Regions from separate parts of the Sphingomonas sp. PAMC26645 genome, predicted to be linked through region 2. Evidence: riboswitches for the same ligand, from Rfam matches in the RefSeq annotation. Region 2 holds a riboswitch; each other region holds the start of a gene.

The links. Region 2 has a riboswitch for cobalamin ahead of E5673_RS11845 (TonB-dependent receptor). Riboswitches for the same ligand answer to the same signal wherever they lie in the genome.
Region 1: another riboswitch for cobalamin. It lies ahead of E5673_RS12970 (DUF1636 domain-containing protein); the one in region 2 lies ahead of E5673_RS11845 (TonB-dependent receptor).
Region 3: another riboswitch for cobalamin. It lies ahead of E5673_RS17875 (TonB-dependent receptor); the one in region 2 lies ahead of E5673_RS11845 (TonB-dependent receptor).

The regions. Positions count from the first base shown of each region.
Region 1 covers NZ_CP039249.1:2,801,511-2,806,222, reverse strand. The annotation lists gene E5673_RS12980 (NAD(P)/FAD-dependent oxidoreductase) at 1-679, opposite strand, end outside; gene cobO (cob(I)yrinic acid a,c-diamide adenosyltransferase) at 734-1,339, shown strand; cobalamin riboswitch at 1,531-1,725, shown strand; gene E5673_RS12970 (DUF1636 domain-containing protein) at 1,897-2,304, shown strand; gene cobT (nicotinate-nucleotide--dimethylbenzimidazole phosphoribosyltransferase) at 2,301-3,314, shown strand; gene E5673_RS12960 (histidine phosphatase family protein) at 3,326-3,883, shown strand; gene cobS (adenosylcobinamide-GDP ribazoletransferase) at 3,880-4,611, shown strand; gene E5673_RS12950 (cobyric acid synthase) at 4,591-4,712, opposite strand, start outside.
Region 2 covers NZ_CP039249.1:2,561,427-2,566,138, reverse strand. The annotation lists gene E5673_RS11860 (mannanase) at 1-559, shown strand, start outside; partial or broken gene E5673_RS20235 (hypothetical protein) at 559-834, shown strand; gene E5673_RS20050 (GDSL-type esterase/lipase family protein) at 753-1,688, shown strand; gene E5673_RS20045 (glycoside hydrolase family 9 protein) at 1,710-1,862, shown strand; cobalamin riboswitch at 2,081-2,314, shown strand; gene E5673_RS11845 (TonB-dependent receptor) at 2,546-4,712, shown strand, end outside.
Region 3 covers NZ_CP039249.1:3,913,999-3,918,710, reverse strand. The annotation lists gene E5673_RS17885 (DUF4126 family protein) at 1-216, shown strand, start outside; gene E5673_RS17880 (TonB-dependent receptor) at 265-2,328, shown strand; cobalamin riboswitch at 2,556-2,756, shown strand; gene E5673_RS17875 (TonB-dependent receptor) at 2,872-4,712, shown strand, end outside.

The DNA.
Region 1 (4,712 bases), 240 kb from region 2:
ATTCGCCGCCCAGCGCCTCGATCGTCGCGCGCATGCTCTCGACCATCGTGACGAGGCGGAACGTGCCGATGTGCGGGTGCGCTTCGGTGAGGATCTCGGGCGGCGCGCCGGCTTTCACGAATTCGGTCAGGACTTTGCGGCCGAGATGGCGCGGGTCTTTGATCTGGCTCCAGAGCTTGCCGTCGGAGAAGGTGCCGGCGCCGCCCTCGCCGAACTGGACGTTGGATTCGGGGTTGAGCACGCTCTTGCGCCACAGACCCCAGGTGTCCTTGGTACGCTCGCGGACGACTTTCCCGCGGTCGAGGATGATCGGGCGGAATCCCATTTGCGCGAGGATCAGGCCAGCGAACAACCCGCACGGCCCTGCGCCGACCACCACAGGGCGGGGGCCGGTGTAGCTCGCGCCGCCCTTGGTGACGAAGCGGTAGCCTGTGTCGGGGGTGCGCTGGACGTGGCGATCCTTGCGGAAGCGGGTTAGGACGGTGTCCTCGTTCTTCAGCGTGACGTCGACCGAATAGACGAGCTGGATGTCCATCTTGTCACGCGCATCGTGCGCGCGACGCGCCACGGTGTAACGGATCAGGTCGCGTGGGGTGACGCGCAGGCGGTCGCGGATCGCGGCGGGGAGCGCTTCGTCGGCGTGGTTGAGCGGCAGCTTGAGGTCGGTAATGCGGAGCATGTCGGTCGCTCTAGCGCCGCGCGGCGCGATCCGCCATCGGGTGCGCGAGAGGACATGACCATGCGGACCGACGAAGAACAGAATGCCAAGAGCGCCAAGCGCAAGGAGGTCCACGACCGGATCGTCGCGAGCAAGACGATCGAGAAGGGGCTGGTCATCGTCCACACCGGCAAGGGCAAGGGCAAGTCGACTGCCGCGTTCGGCATGGCGGTGCGGATGATCGGTCATGGGCGCAAGGTCGGCGTGGTGCAGTTCGTCAAGGGCGCGATGGCGACCGGCGAGAAGGCGGTCTTCGATGCGTTCCCCGCGCTGTGCGAGTTCAAGCCGATGGGGGAGGGGTTCACCTGGGACACCCAGGATCGCGCGCGCGACATCGCGGTGGCGCGCGAGGCGTGGGACGAGGTGAAGCGGATGATCGCCGATCCGTCCTATGCGATGGTCGTGGCGGACGAACTGAACATCGTGTTGCGGTATGAGTATCTGCCGGTCGACGAGGTTCTGGCGGTGTTGGCGGCGAAGCCCGAGATGACGCATGTCGTGGTGACCGGGCGGAACGCGCCGGATGCACTGATCGAGATGGCGGATCTGGTGTCCGAGATGACGCAGGTGAAGCATCCGTTCCGGTCGGGGGTCAAGGCGCAGGCGGGCGTGGAGTTTTAGGCGGCTTCGTATTCTACGGCCCGTTATGACCACCGTCCGTCATCCTGACAAAAGTCAGGACCCAGAGCCACGGAGGCCACCGCCCGTTACCCTGGGTCCTGACTTTCGTCAGGATGACGGGAGGGCGTGGGGACGGCTCGCGGACTTCTAACGGACGTAGCCGTGTCTTGCGTCGTCTCCACCTCCCGCCTATCGCTGCCCCCGCGACAGGTTCCCCCGATGCTCGCGCGGAGGGGGATGAAAATGGGAACGGGAAACACCCGGCTGCCCCTGCAACTGTACGCGGCGAGCCATCGTGCCTCATGCCATTGGGATGTTCCCGAGAAGGCGGCGCGGACGGCGTTGACCCGCGAGCCAGGAGACCTGCCCGTCGCGGTCGTCTTTCGTCCGGCCAGGGTGCGCCGAACGGACGGGTAACACCCCGAGCGACGACATCGCTTCGCGTCGCGCGGAGGCTGGAGGCGTGCGCCTTTCGCCCTTCGCGCGGTGCGGGATCGACTGTCCGAAGGGGTTCCTATGCCAAGTTCACGTCATTCCAATATCGTCCGGGCACGGACATGCTGAAGCCGGTCGAAGACGGCGTTGCCGTGGTCGCGTGCAACACGTGCCGCCATTCCACCGATGCGCGTGACGACGAGCAGGGTCAGCGCGGCGGCGCACGGCTCGTTAGCGCGCTGAAGGCGATGCAGGCGAGCGATCCCGCTTATGCCGACGTGGCGGTGCAGGAGATGCCGTGCCTGTTCGCCTGCCAGGATTTCTGCACGATCCACCTCCGCGCGCCCGCCAAGGTCGGCTATGTGCTCGGCCGTTTCGAGCCGACCGAAGACGCTGCCCGTGCGATCTTGGATTACGCACGGCTCTACGGCGAGAGTGCGTTCGGACAGGTGCCGTTCAAGCAATGGCCGCAGGGCGTGAAGGGCCACTTCATCACCCGCACGCCGCCCGCCGGGTTCGTCGTGGAATGACCTTTTTTCCGACGGCCGGGGCATTTCTAACATCCTTGAGCGCGTTGCCGCAGCCGGACGAAGCTGCTCGATTGGCGGCAGTGGCGCGGCAGGGCGAACTGACCAAGCCGCCGGGCTCGCTCGGGCGGTTGGAAGAGATTGCCGTCTTCATGGCCGGCTGGCAGGGCCATGAACGCCCGCGGCTCGATCGCGGCCGGGTGGTGATCTTCGCGGGTAATCACGGCATCGTCGATCGCGGCGTCAGTGCGTTTCCGGCCTCCGTCACCGCGCAGATGGTGGCCAATTTCCAACATGGCGGTGCGGCGATCAATGCGCTGTCGCGCGCGGCGGGGCTCGATCTCAAAGTCGTTCCGCTCGACCTCGACCGGCCGACCATCGATTTCACCGTCGCCCCGGCGATGTCGGAGGAGGAATGCCTCGATGCGATCAACGCGGGCGCCGCAGTCGTTGCGGACGCGCCCGACCTGATCGTGCTCGGCGAGATGGGGATCGGCAACTCGACCTCCGCCGCCGCGCTGTGCCTCGCCAGCTTCGATGGCTCGGCACGCGACTGGGTCGGGCCCGGTACGGGAGTCGACGACGACGGCATGGCCCGCAAGATCGCGACCGTGGAGGCCGGGCTGGCGCTGCACCGGGACGCACTGACCACCCCGTTCGAGACGCTACGCAGGCTTGGCGGTCGTGAACTTGCGGCGATCGCTGGCGCGGTCCTCGCGGCGCGTCTGGCCGGCGTACCCGTCATGCTCGACGGCTTCATATGCTGTGCCGCGGTCGCGCCGATCGCCGCTGCGTGCCCGGATATCCTCGCACATTGTCTTGCCGGCCACGTGTCGGCCGAGCCGGGTCATGCGCGCCTGTTGCGGGCATTGGGCCTCGATCCGCTGCTATCGCTAGGCATGCGGCTCGGCGAGGGAAGCGGCGCGGCGACTGCGACGTTGCTCGTTCGTGCGGCGCTGGCGGCGCATGACGAGATGGCGACCTTTGCCGAGGCGGGGGTCTCAGTCGCGTGACCGGTTCGCACATGCTGTACCTGATGCGGCATGGTGCTCCCGTCCGCGAAGGCCTGTTGCTGGGGCGAACGGACGATCCGGTAACGGAGGCCGGTATTGCGGCGTGCGTCCAGCGAGCCGCAGGGCTGGAGGTTGCTGCGATCGTGTCGTCCGGTCTGAGGCGTACGCGCGATTGCGCGACGGCGATCGGCAGCGCGCGGGGCATCGTCGGCGAGGTCGATCGACGGTGGCGCGAACTCGACTTTGGAGCATGGGACGGCTTGCGTCCCGCCGATGTCGATCCGGCCGCCTTCGCGCGGTTCCACGATGATCCGGACGCCGCCCCGCCGCCGGATGGTGAGCGATGGTCGTCGTTGTTGGACCGTGTCGGCAATGCCTTGGCGGTACTTCCCCCGGTGCCGACGTTGGTCGTCACGCACGGTGGCGCTATCCGGGCGGCGCTGGCGGACCTGTGCGGGTTCGATCGTCGTCAGACATGGGCGTTCGACCTGCCTTATGCCGCGCTCGTGTCGTTGCGGATCTGGCCTGGGCCGGATCGGACTGTTCAGATCGTCGGGCTGGCGACGTGAAGCGGCTGGTCATCGCTTTCGGTTTCCTGACGCGCCTGCCGATGCCGCGGGTCGAGGCCGGGGCTCACGACTTTGCCGCGGCGATCCGATACTATCCGCTCGTCGGACTGGCGATCGGCGTGCTCGTCGCTGCGGCGGGATGGGCAGGCGCATCGATCGACCCCTGGACCGGGGCATGCACCGCATTGCTGACGTGGATCGCCGTCACGGGCGTATTGCATCTCGACGGGCTGGCCGATCTTTCCGACGGACTGGGCGCGGCGCATGGCGATCGGACGCGGTTGCTCGCGGTGATGGCCGATCCGCATATCGGCAGCTTCGGCGTCGTCGCGATCGTCGCCCAGATGATCGCCAAGCTGGTTCTGCTGCACGCGGTCGGGTCGAAGGCGTGGTGGCTGGTCATCCTGGTGCCGTTTGCGGCCCGCATGGGACCGCTAGCCTGGGCAGTCCTGTTGCCGCCGTTGCGGGCGGGCGGATTGGGCGCCGCGGTCGCCGGCGCAGTCCGATCGCGCGACCTGGTCGGCTGGGGACTCCTCCTGACGCTCGCTGCCGTCGCTGCTCCGGCGCTAATGGCGGTTCCACTCCTGATACTGGCCGTCGCCGCGTGGTTGCGGCGTAAACTGGGAGGCGTGACCGGAGACGCGCACGGGGCGGGGATCGAGCTTGTCGAGACCGGCGTCCTGCTCGCTTTTGCCATCGCCGGTGCGTCAGCCGGCGCGCTGGGCTAGGTCGAGCATCGCATCGAGATCGACGTGACGTTCGAGCGTTGCCGCGATCGCGTCGAGTGCGGCATCGATCGAGGTAGCATGGTCCGGTCCGACCGCGTTGA
Region 2 (4,712 bases):
CCTCGTCTCGACCGGTTCGGAGGGGCTCAAGGGTTCGATCGAGCGCGAGGACGTCGTGCTCGCCGCGCACCGTTCTCCGTCGATCGATTACCTCACGACGCATATCTGGCCCAACAACTGGACCTGGATGGACGCGGGTGATCTCGCCGGTACCTATGACGCGGGCGCGGCCAAGGTCGCCGGCTATATCGACGCGCATATCCGGCTCGCCACGACGCTCGGCAAGCCGCTGGTGATCGAGGAGTTCGGCTATCCGCGCGACGGGAAGACCGCCTATGATCCGACCATCACGACGGTCTATAAGGATCGCTTCTATCGCCAGATCTATGCGGCGATCGAAGCCAATGCGAGGTCCGGCGGACCACTCACGGGCTCGAACTTCTGGGCGTGGAACGGCGAGGCGCGGACACCGCATGCCGACCACCGGTTCCAGCGCGGCGACCTCGGCTATATGGGTGACCCGCCGCACGAGCCGCAGGGTTGGTACGGCGTGTTCGACAGCGACGCCTCGACGCAAAACGTGATCCGGGCGCATGCCGCAGCAATGGCGGCGCTCTGATGCCGGCCGTGTCGGATCGAACTGGAGCACATGGTATGCGTACGGTTCTGGGCCTGCTCGGTGCAGCGCTGCTGTCGACATCGGCGGTCGCGACGCCGATCACCGTCACCGCGGTATCGAGCAAGCCCGGTGCCGCGCTTCCGATGCATATCGGCGGCCGGGTCGAGCGGACGCCGGACGGCTATCGACGCCAATGGCCGGGCACCTATTTCGAGACGAATTTTCGGGGCGCAGGCATCCTGCTGAAGATCGGCGACGGGGATGTCATCCTGCTTATCACGGTGGACGGTCCTCCCCGACGACGCTCTTCAAGCCCAAGCCAGGCCTCTACCGCGTCACCGGCCTCGCCGACGGGCGCCACGCAATACGCGTCGACGTCGTCAGCGAGAGCCAGGCCGCACCGACCGTCTTCGGCGGATTTTACGCGGCGTCCGGGACGCGCCCGTTGCCCGCCCCCGCCCGAGCGCGGCAGATCGAGTTTATCGGCGATTCCCACACCGTCGGCTATGGCAACGTCTCGACCAAGCGCGACTGCACCGAAGCGGAGGTGTGGGCGACCACCGATACCTCGCAAGCCATGCCGGCGCTCGCGGCGAGGCGGTACGGCGCGGACTATCAGGTCAACACCATCTCTGGCCGCGGGATCGTCCGCAATTACAATGGCATGGCGGCCGACACGCTTCCCGTTGCCTATCCCTTCACGCTGTTCGACAAGGCGACGCGCTACGTCGACCCGGCGTGGCACCCGCGTCTGTTCGTGATCGCGCTCGGCACCAACGACTTCACCACGCCGCTCCATCCCGGCGAGCCGTGGAAGACGCGCGAGGCGCTCCATGCCGATTACGAGCTGCGTTATGTCGACTTCGTCAAACGCCTCCGCGCCCGCGATCCGGACGCACATGTCGTCCTGTGGGCAACCGACATGGCCGGGGGCGAGATCGCGGCGGAAGTCGGCAAGGTCGCCGCGCGTTTGAAGGCGGAAGGGCAGCGCAATATCGCGTTCGTGCCCGTCACGGGGCTCGCGTTCACGGGATGCCATTCGCATCCGTCGACCGCCGACGATGCGCGGATCACGACCGCCCTGTCGGGCTATATCGACGCGCATCCCGAGATGTGGGCGCAGCGATAGCCAGCGTACCGCAATGCAGTCGTGGCGAGCCTCGACTACATCCTTGGCCGCAATCCGCTCGACCGGTCCTACGTCACCGGCATCGGCACGCGTCCGATGCAGCACCCGCACCACCGCTTCTGGGCCGCCGCGGCGGACGGACGCTATCCGGCCCCCCCCCCACCGGCCCGATGAAGGGGTGCGCACCACAAACGTGGTGGACCGACGATTACCGCGCGTTCACCGTCAACGAAGTGGCGATCAACTGGAACGCCCCGCTCGTCTGGCCCGCCGCGTTCCTGGACGCAACGCGACGACGATAGGTCGACGGATCGCCAAGATCGTTACGCGATCGTCGATTGCCCGCGTCGGAACGTCACGCTACACCTTGCCCGTCGGCCCGTTCTCGGATGGGTCGGCATGATCGCACCGGTGCTCCGCGAGGAGCTTAATAGGGAACGCGGTGAGGGTGGCTTCGTCCACCTGATGCCGAGGCTGTCCCTGCAACTGTAAGCGGCGAGCGTGATGCACGTGCGTGGTCGGGCAAAGTCCCCGGCCACCAGCCACTGGACCGATCGGTCTGGGAAGGTTGTGCATCGGGCGTTGACCCGTGAGCCAGGAGACCTGCCGGCGTGTGGTCGCTCTTGCCTAGTCCAGGGGATGGCCGAGGCACGGTACTCCGTCTGAGCGACGATGTGTGCGGTGGGGACCGCATGGGCAGGCGTGCCGGTCGCGATGGCGTCCGTCGGGCACGACTGGTCCCGTTCGCTTGGACGTGCTCGGGCAATCCGCTCGTGGCGCGCTCGCCGGCGCACGTTCGAGCCTCGTGCTCGGTGACAGGCCCCTGCCGGTTCGTCCGACGCCTCGGGGGCTTTTATATGTCGTTTCCATCACCGTGCGCCGCGTTTGCCGCGTCGTTGCTCGTCACCTTTCTACCATCCCTGGCCAGCGCGCAGGTTGGGGAGGATCGCTCGGCGGGTAACGCCGACGATATCCTCGTCACTGGCCGCCATCAGGCCGACCTTACGGTTCCGAACTCGACCGGCAGCCGCCTGAACCTGTCGCCGCTCGAAACGCCGGCAACGCTGTCGACGATCGACGGCAACACGATCCGGGCGCGCGGCGACGTGTCCGTGAACGACGCGACGAGCCGCGCGCCCGGCATCACCAGCGTCGCCAATCTCGGCAATGGTGGCACGGCGCTCGCCGCGCGCGGGTTCAGCGGTCAGGGTTCGGTGTTGCAACTGATCGACGGTATCCGCCTCTTTCCTGCGGCCGGCACGATCACCTTTCCGAGCGATCCGTGGATGGTCGAGCGGATCGACGTGCTCAGCGGTCCGGCTTCCGTCCTGTACGGGCAAGGTGCGCTAGGCGGCGCGGTCAACGTGCTGATGCGCAAGCCGAATACACGGCACACCGATGTGGACGGCGAGATCGGCTATGGATCGCAGGACAGTTTCCACGTCGCTGCCGGTGCCGGTGGACCGCTCGACGAGCATCTCTCCTACCGTGTCGATGGCAGCTACAGGCGGTCCGACGGATATGTCGATCGCGGGCAGTCGCGCAGCTACGCGCTGTCGGGGACGTTGCGCTGGGCACCGACCGATCGGCTCGTCGTCACGGTGCGCGATGATTATGGCAACCAGAACCCGATGCGCTATTTCGGCACGCCGCTGATCGACGGACGGCTCGACCACGACAATCGCGACCGCAACTACAACACGCGCGACGGCCATGTCCGCTACCGCGACAACCGGACCAGCCTCCAGATCGATTGGCAGCCGAGCGAGACGCTCACCGTCAGCAACCAAGCCTATCGGCTCACCTCCAAGCGCGAGTGGCTCAACCTCGAAAGCTATTGCTGGCTGGCGGCGGACGGCTTCTGCCCCAATGGCGCGAATGACGTGCGCGCCACGCCCGGGGGCATTTATCGCACCGACATGACCGGGATCGTTCACGATCAGACGCAATGGGGCGACCAGGGTGGCGTTACGCTCAAGACGCGGATCGCGGACGGCGTGACCAACGATGTCGTCGCGGGGTTCGATGTGAACCTCGTCAAGCTCACCTATTCGCACAATTTCGGCGCCGACCCGCAAGTCTCGGTGGTCGATCCGTTCGTGTTCGATCCTGGCGTGATCGTCGACACCCAGGGGATCGCGCCGCGGTATCGCACGCGGACGAACGAATATGCGATCTTCGCGGAGGACCGGCTGAAGGTTGGCGAGCATGTCTCGATCGTCGGCGGCATTCGCTACGAGTGCGATCGGATACGGCGCTGGACGATCGACTCGACTGTCGCCGTCCCGACCGAAAGCTTCGCGCTCGACAAGCGGCTAGGCAACACGACATGGCGGGTCGGGACGGTGTATCAGCCAGTCCCGACGGTCTCGTTCTATGCGCAATATGCCACCGGGGTCGATCCGCTGGGGACGCTGACGACCTACACCACCGGGCAGGTCCAGTTCAGCAACGCGACGGGCGATCAGGTCGAGGCGGGGGCCAAGGCCGTGTTCCTGGGTGGCCGCGGCACCGCGACGATCGCCGCCTATCGCATCGTCAAGAAAGGACTGTTGTCGCAACTGACGCCGACGAGCCCGATCGAGCAGGTCGGGCAGCGATCCGCGAAGGGTATCGAGGCCGCGGTGTCGCTGGACTTGCCTGCAGGGTTCGGGATCGATGCCAACGGTAGTGTATTGGAGGCGCGGTTCGACGACTTCGTCTCGGGCGAAAGGAGTTTTGCGGGCAACACGCCACCCGACGTCCCCGGGACGACAGCGAACCTATGGCTTAGCTGGACCGCGACACCGGCAGTCCAGGCGCGCGCCGGACTTCGCTATGTCGGGCGAAGATTCTCCGACAACGCCAATGTTTTCCGCATTCCGGGCTATGCGACGGTCGACGCGACGCTGTCCTACGCGGTGACGCCGCGGGTCGTGGTCGACGTGCATGTCTACAATCTGTTCGACAAGGATTATGCGATCAACAGCTACGGCGTGCAGCAATGGGTGCTGGGGCGGCCACGCGCCTTGGACGTGTCGCTTC
Region 3 (4,712 bases), 1.4 Mb from region 2:
ATCGCGGGGGCGTCGCTCGTCCCGCGGCGGCAGCGGTGGATCGGCGCCGCGGTGGGTGGACTGACGGCGGTGGCCGCGTCCTATCCGGGCTGGCGTGCGCGGATGGCGGCGATGTCGCAGTACGGCCAGACGCCGACGGGGTTCGTCGAGGATGCAGCGGTTCTAGCGGGAGCGGCGGCGATTGTGCGCAACGCGGCGAAGCTCGGCGCGGCCTGACGTCGGAGGCGTATTCCGGGCGAGCGGAAAAGCTGCCATGCGGCGGCGATGATCCGTATCTCGCTCTCTACGCTCGCCTTCGTGTTGATTTCGTCCAGTGGCGCGGTCGCGCAGACGATGGTCGCGCCTGCCGACCAGCAGGCTGACATCGTCGTCACCGGGCGTGGGCTGGCCGATGCGCCCGGCGATCGCGCATACGACATCGTCACGATCGATCGCGCGCGAATCCAGGCGAACGCGAGCAATCGGCTGGAGAGCGTGCTGTCCGACGTCGCGGGGCTCCAGCAGTTTCGCCGATCTGATTCGCGCAGTGCCAACCCCACCAGCCAGGGGATTTCGTTGCGCGGGATCGGTGGGAATGCGTCGAGCCGCGCGCTGCTGATCTTCGACGGTGTGCCGCAGGCGGATCCGTTCGGTGGCTGGGTTGCGTTTCCGGCCTATGCGACGGGGCGGCTCGGGCGCATCCGCGTGACGCGGGGTGGCGGCAGTGGGTATCAAGGGCCGGGGGCGCTGGCCGGGACGGTCGAGCTTGAGAGCGCGACGCCGGATCAGGCTGCACCGTTCCAGGGCAGCGTTGCGTATGGCAGCCGGGATTCGGTCGATGCCCAGGGGTCTGCAGCACTTGTGCGCGGGTCTGGGTTTGCGACCCTGTCCGGCGCTTACACGCGGGGGGATGGCTTCACGCCGACCGTCGAGGAGAGCCGGGGGATCGTCGATCGTCCGGCGCCGTATGAGCAAGCGTCGGGGGCGTTGCGGACCGTCATCGGGATCGATGCGAAGACCGAATTGCAGATGAATGCGAGCGCGTTCACCGATCGGCGAGATCGGGGCAGCGACTTTACCGACAACAAGAGCGAAGGCGCGGATGCGAGCGTCCGGCTCGTCGGGCGCGGGCGCTGGGGGTATTCGGCGCTGGCGTATCTCCAGACGCGTGCGTTTGCGAGCAGCTTCAACAGTATCAATGCCGCGCGGTCGACCGCGATCCAGTCGCTGAACCAGTATAATACGCCGGCGACCGGACTGGGGGGGCGGATCGAGATCGCTCCGCCGCTGGGCGAGAGCATCACGCTGCGTCTGGGCGCGGATGTTCGCGACGTGAGCGGCAAGACACAGGAGCTTTATACGATCGTCAACACGGTGCCGACGCGGCGGCGCGAGGCTGGCGGGAGCACGACGACGACCGGCGTGTTCGCCGACGGGAGCCTGGTCGCGGGCGACTTCACGTTCAGCCTGGGTGGCCGGGTCGACTGGTGGTCGATCGACGGTGGCTATCTGTCCGAGCGGCCCCTGGCGGGTGGCGCGGCGTTGACCAACCTCCGGTATGCGGATCGCGACGGCAGCGAGACGACCGGCCGGGCGGGCGTAGCGTACCAGCCGGTCGATGCGATCACTTTGCGCGCGGCCGGGTATCGCGGGTGGCGACTGCCGACGCTCAACGAACTGTATCGGCCGTTCCGCGTCGGCAACGACGCGACCGCGGCGAACGCGCTGTTGGCGCCGGAGCGACTGACCGGGGTCGAGGGCGGTGTCACGCTGACGCCTGCGCCGGGGATGAGCATCGCCGCGACCTATTTCTACAACCGGCTGAAGGATGCGGTGGCGAACGTCACGACGACCAGTCCGGTGCAGGTATTGCCGGGGGTGACGACCTACCGCGTTCGCCAGAACCTCGACGCGATCCGCGCGCATGGGTTCGAGTTGGATGCGTCGTATCGGCCGGGTCTGTGGGGCGTTCAGGCGTCGTGGTCGCATACGAATTCGAAGGTCGAGGGGGCGGGGATTACGGCTGCTCTGGACGGTTTGCGTCCGGCGCAGACCCCGCGCGACCAGGTGTCAGGGACGGTCGACTGGCGGCGCGATGCGGCGGCAATGTCGCTGACGGTGCGGCATATCGGGCGGCAGTATGACGACGACCAGAACACGCGGGTGCTCGATCCGGCGACGACGCTGGACGCGTATGCGGCGCTGCCGATCCTGCGGTCGCTGGTTGCGGAACTGCGCGGGGAGAACCTGTTCAACGAGCGGGTCGAGGCAGGGATCAGCGGCGCTAAAATCGTCGAGCGCGCCACGCCGCGGACGATCTGGGTCGGGCTGCGCTACGGGCTTCGGTAAGAGTCAATCCGCCCGCAGCCAGGGAAAGAAAGGCAGCATGTTTCCCCGCGAAGGCGGGGACCCAGACTGGGCTCCCGCCTTCGCGGGAGAACAAGGTAGGGAAAGCGACGTCCCGACTAACACGCCTCCACCGGGGTGGTGCGATGGACGGTGAGGGAGCTTACGATCCTCCCCCGCCAGGGGGAGGATCAGCAGCCCCCGCGTTGACCCGTGTCTGGCGCACGACTAATGCCACCCCCGTGAAGGGTTCCCGGCGACGGGATCAAAAGGGAAGTCGGTGCGCGGATATGTCTGCAAGACCGGCGCTGTACCCGCAACTGTGACCGGATAGCGGCCACCCCGATATGCCACTGGGTCTCGGCCTGGGAAGGTGGGGTGGGCGCGGCGACCCGGAAGCCAGGAGACCTGCCTCTCACGGTCGATCCACTGCGCGGGCGGGTGTCCGGCGCGGACGAGTGCTCCGGTCATGCCGGGTTTCCTCGAGCGAGAGACGTCTGGCCGCCCGGCGAATGGTCGCTGGCGGTTCTGGTTAGGACGCAGCCGATGACGAAATTCTTCCTTCTCCTGAGCGCCGCGGCGATCGCATCGCCCGCCTACGCGCAGGACATTCCCGACCCCGACGCTCCCGAAGTCGTCGTCACCGCAACCCGCGCCGCACAACCGCTGAGCGAGATCGGCCAGGCCGTGACCGTGATCGACCGCGCCGAGATCGAGCGCCGCCAGACCACTGTGGTGTCCGATCTGCTCGCGACCACTCCGGGCGTTACGGTGACGCGCAACGGCACGGTCGGCGCGCTGACCAGCGTCCGCATCCGCGGTGCCGAGGCGGACCAGACGCTCGTCGTGATCGACGGCGTGCGCGTCAACGATCCCTCGTCGACCGGCGGCGGCTTCAACTTTGGCAACCTCCTTTCGAGCTCGGTCGAGCGGATCGAAATCCTGCGCGGCCCGAACTCGGTGCCGTGGGGCAGCCAGGCGCTCGGCGGCGTCGTCAACATCATCACCGAGGCGCCGACCGAAGGCGTGCAAGCCCGCGCCAACGCCGAATATGGCTATGCCGACAGCGTGTTCGCGAGCGCGGGCGTGTCGGGCAAGTCGGGTCCGGTATCCGGATCGCTGACCGGCGGATATCTGCGCACCGACGGCATCTCGTCCGCGGCCAGCGGCACCGAGCGCGACGGCTATCGACAATATGGCGCGACCGGGCGGGTCGGCGTCGAGTTCGCGCCGGGCATCGGCCTCGACCTGCGCGGCTATTTCGCGGACAGCCGCGTCGACATCGACGACGGTTTCGACCCGAATACGTTCGTGGTCGCAGACAGCCCCGCTTACTCCACTACGCAGGAGTTGTACGGCTATGCGGGGCTGCATGCGAACCTCGCGGACGGCCGATTCAACAACCGCGTGGCGTTCACGATCGCCGACATCAACCGCGACAATTACTCGCAGCCCGGCGGGGACGTGACGTTTCTCGGCCGCGGCCGCAGCGAACGCTACGAGTATCAGGGCGACTTCCGTCCGCTCGACCAAGTGCGCGTCGTCGCAGGCGTCGAGCGCGAGAACAGCCGCTTCAACGACGGCAGCACCTTCGCGCATACCGGCATCACCAGCGTCTACGGCCAACTGATCGTCAAGCCGGTCGACGTACTCACGGTCACCGGCGGCGTCCGCAACGACGACCACGACGATTTCGGCAGCCACACGACGTTCGGCGCCAACGCAGCGTTGGCATTGCGGACCGGCACCACCGTCCGCGCGAGCTATGGCGAGGGCTTCAAGGCACCGACCTTGTACCAGCTCTTCTCCGACTACGGGAACCGCGGCCTCGATCCGGAGACCGCGCGCAACTTCGATGTCGGCGTCGAGCAAGCCTTCCTCGGTAACCGCGGCCGCGTCGGGGTGACCTACTTCAATCGCCGCACGCGCAACCAGATCGACTTCCGCGATTGCAGCCCGGCCGAGCTGGAGACGGCCGATTCGATCTGCGCCAACCGTCCGTTCGGCGTGTATGACAACGTCGCTCGGGCCGAGGCGGACGGCGTTGAATTCACGCTCGCCCTGCGCCCTATCGATGCGCTGACGCTGACGGCGAATTACAGCTATATCGACACCGAGAACCGCTCGATTGGGGACAATTTCGGCAATGATCTTGCACGGCGCCCCAAGCAGACCGCGAGCGTCGATGCCGATTATCGGTTCGCGTTCGGCCTCTCCGTCGGCGGCACCGTGACGATGGTCGGCGACAGCTTCGACGAGGCGAGCAATACCACACGTCTCGACGGCTATGCGCTGGCCGGCGTGCGTGCGGAACTGCCGATCGGCGAGCGGTTCGCGGTCTATGGCCGCGTCGATAACCTGACCGACGCGCGGTACGAGACGATCGC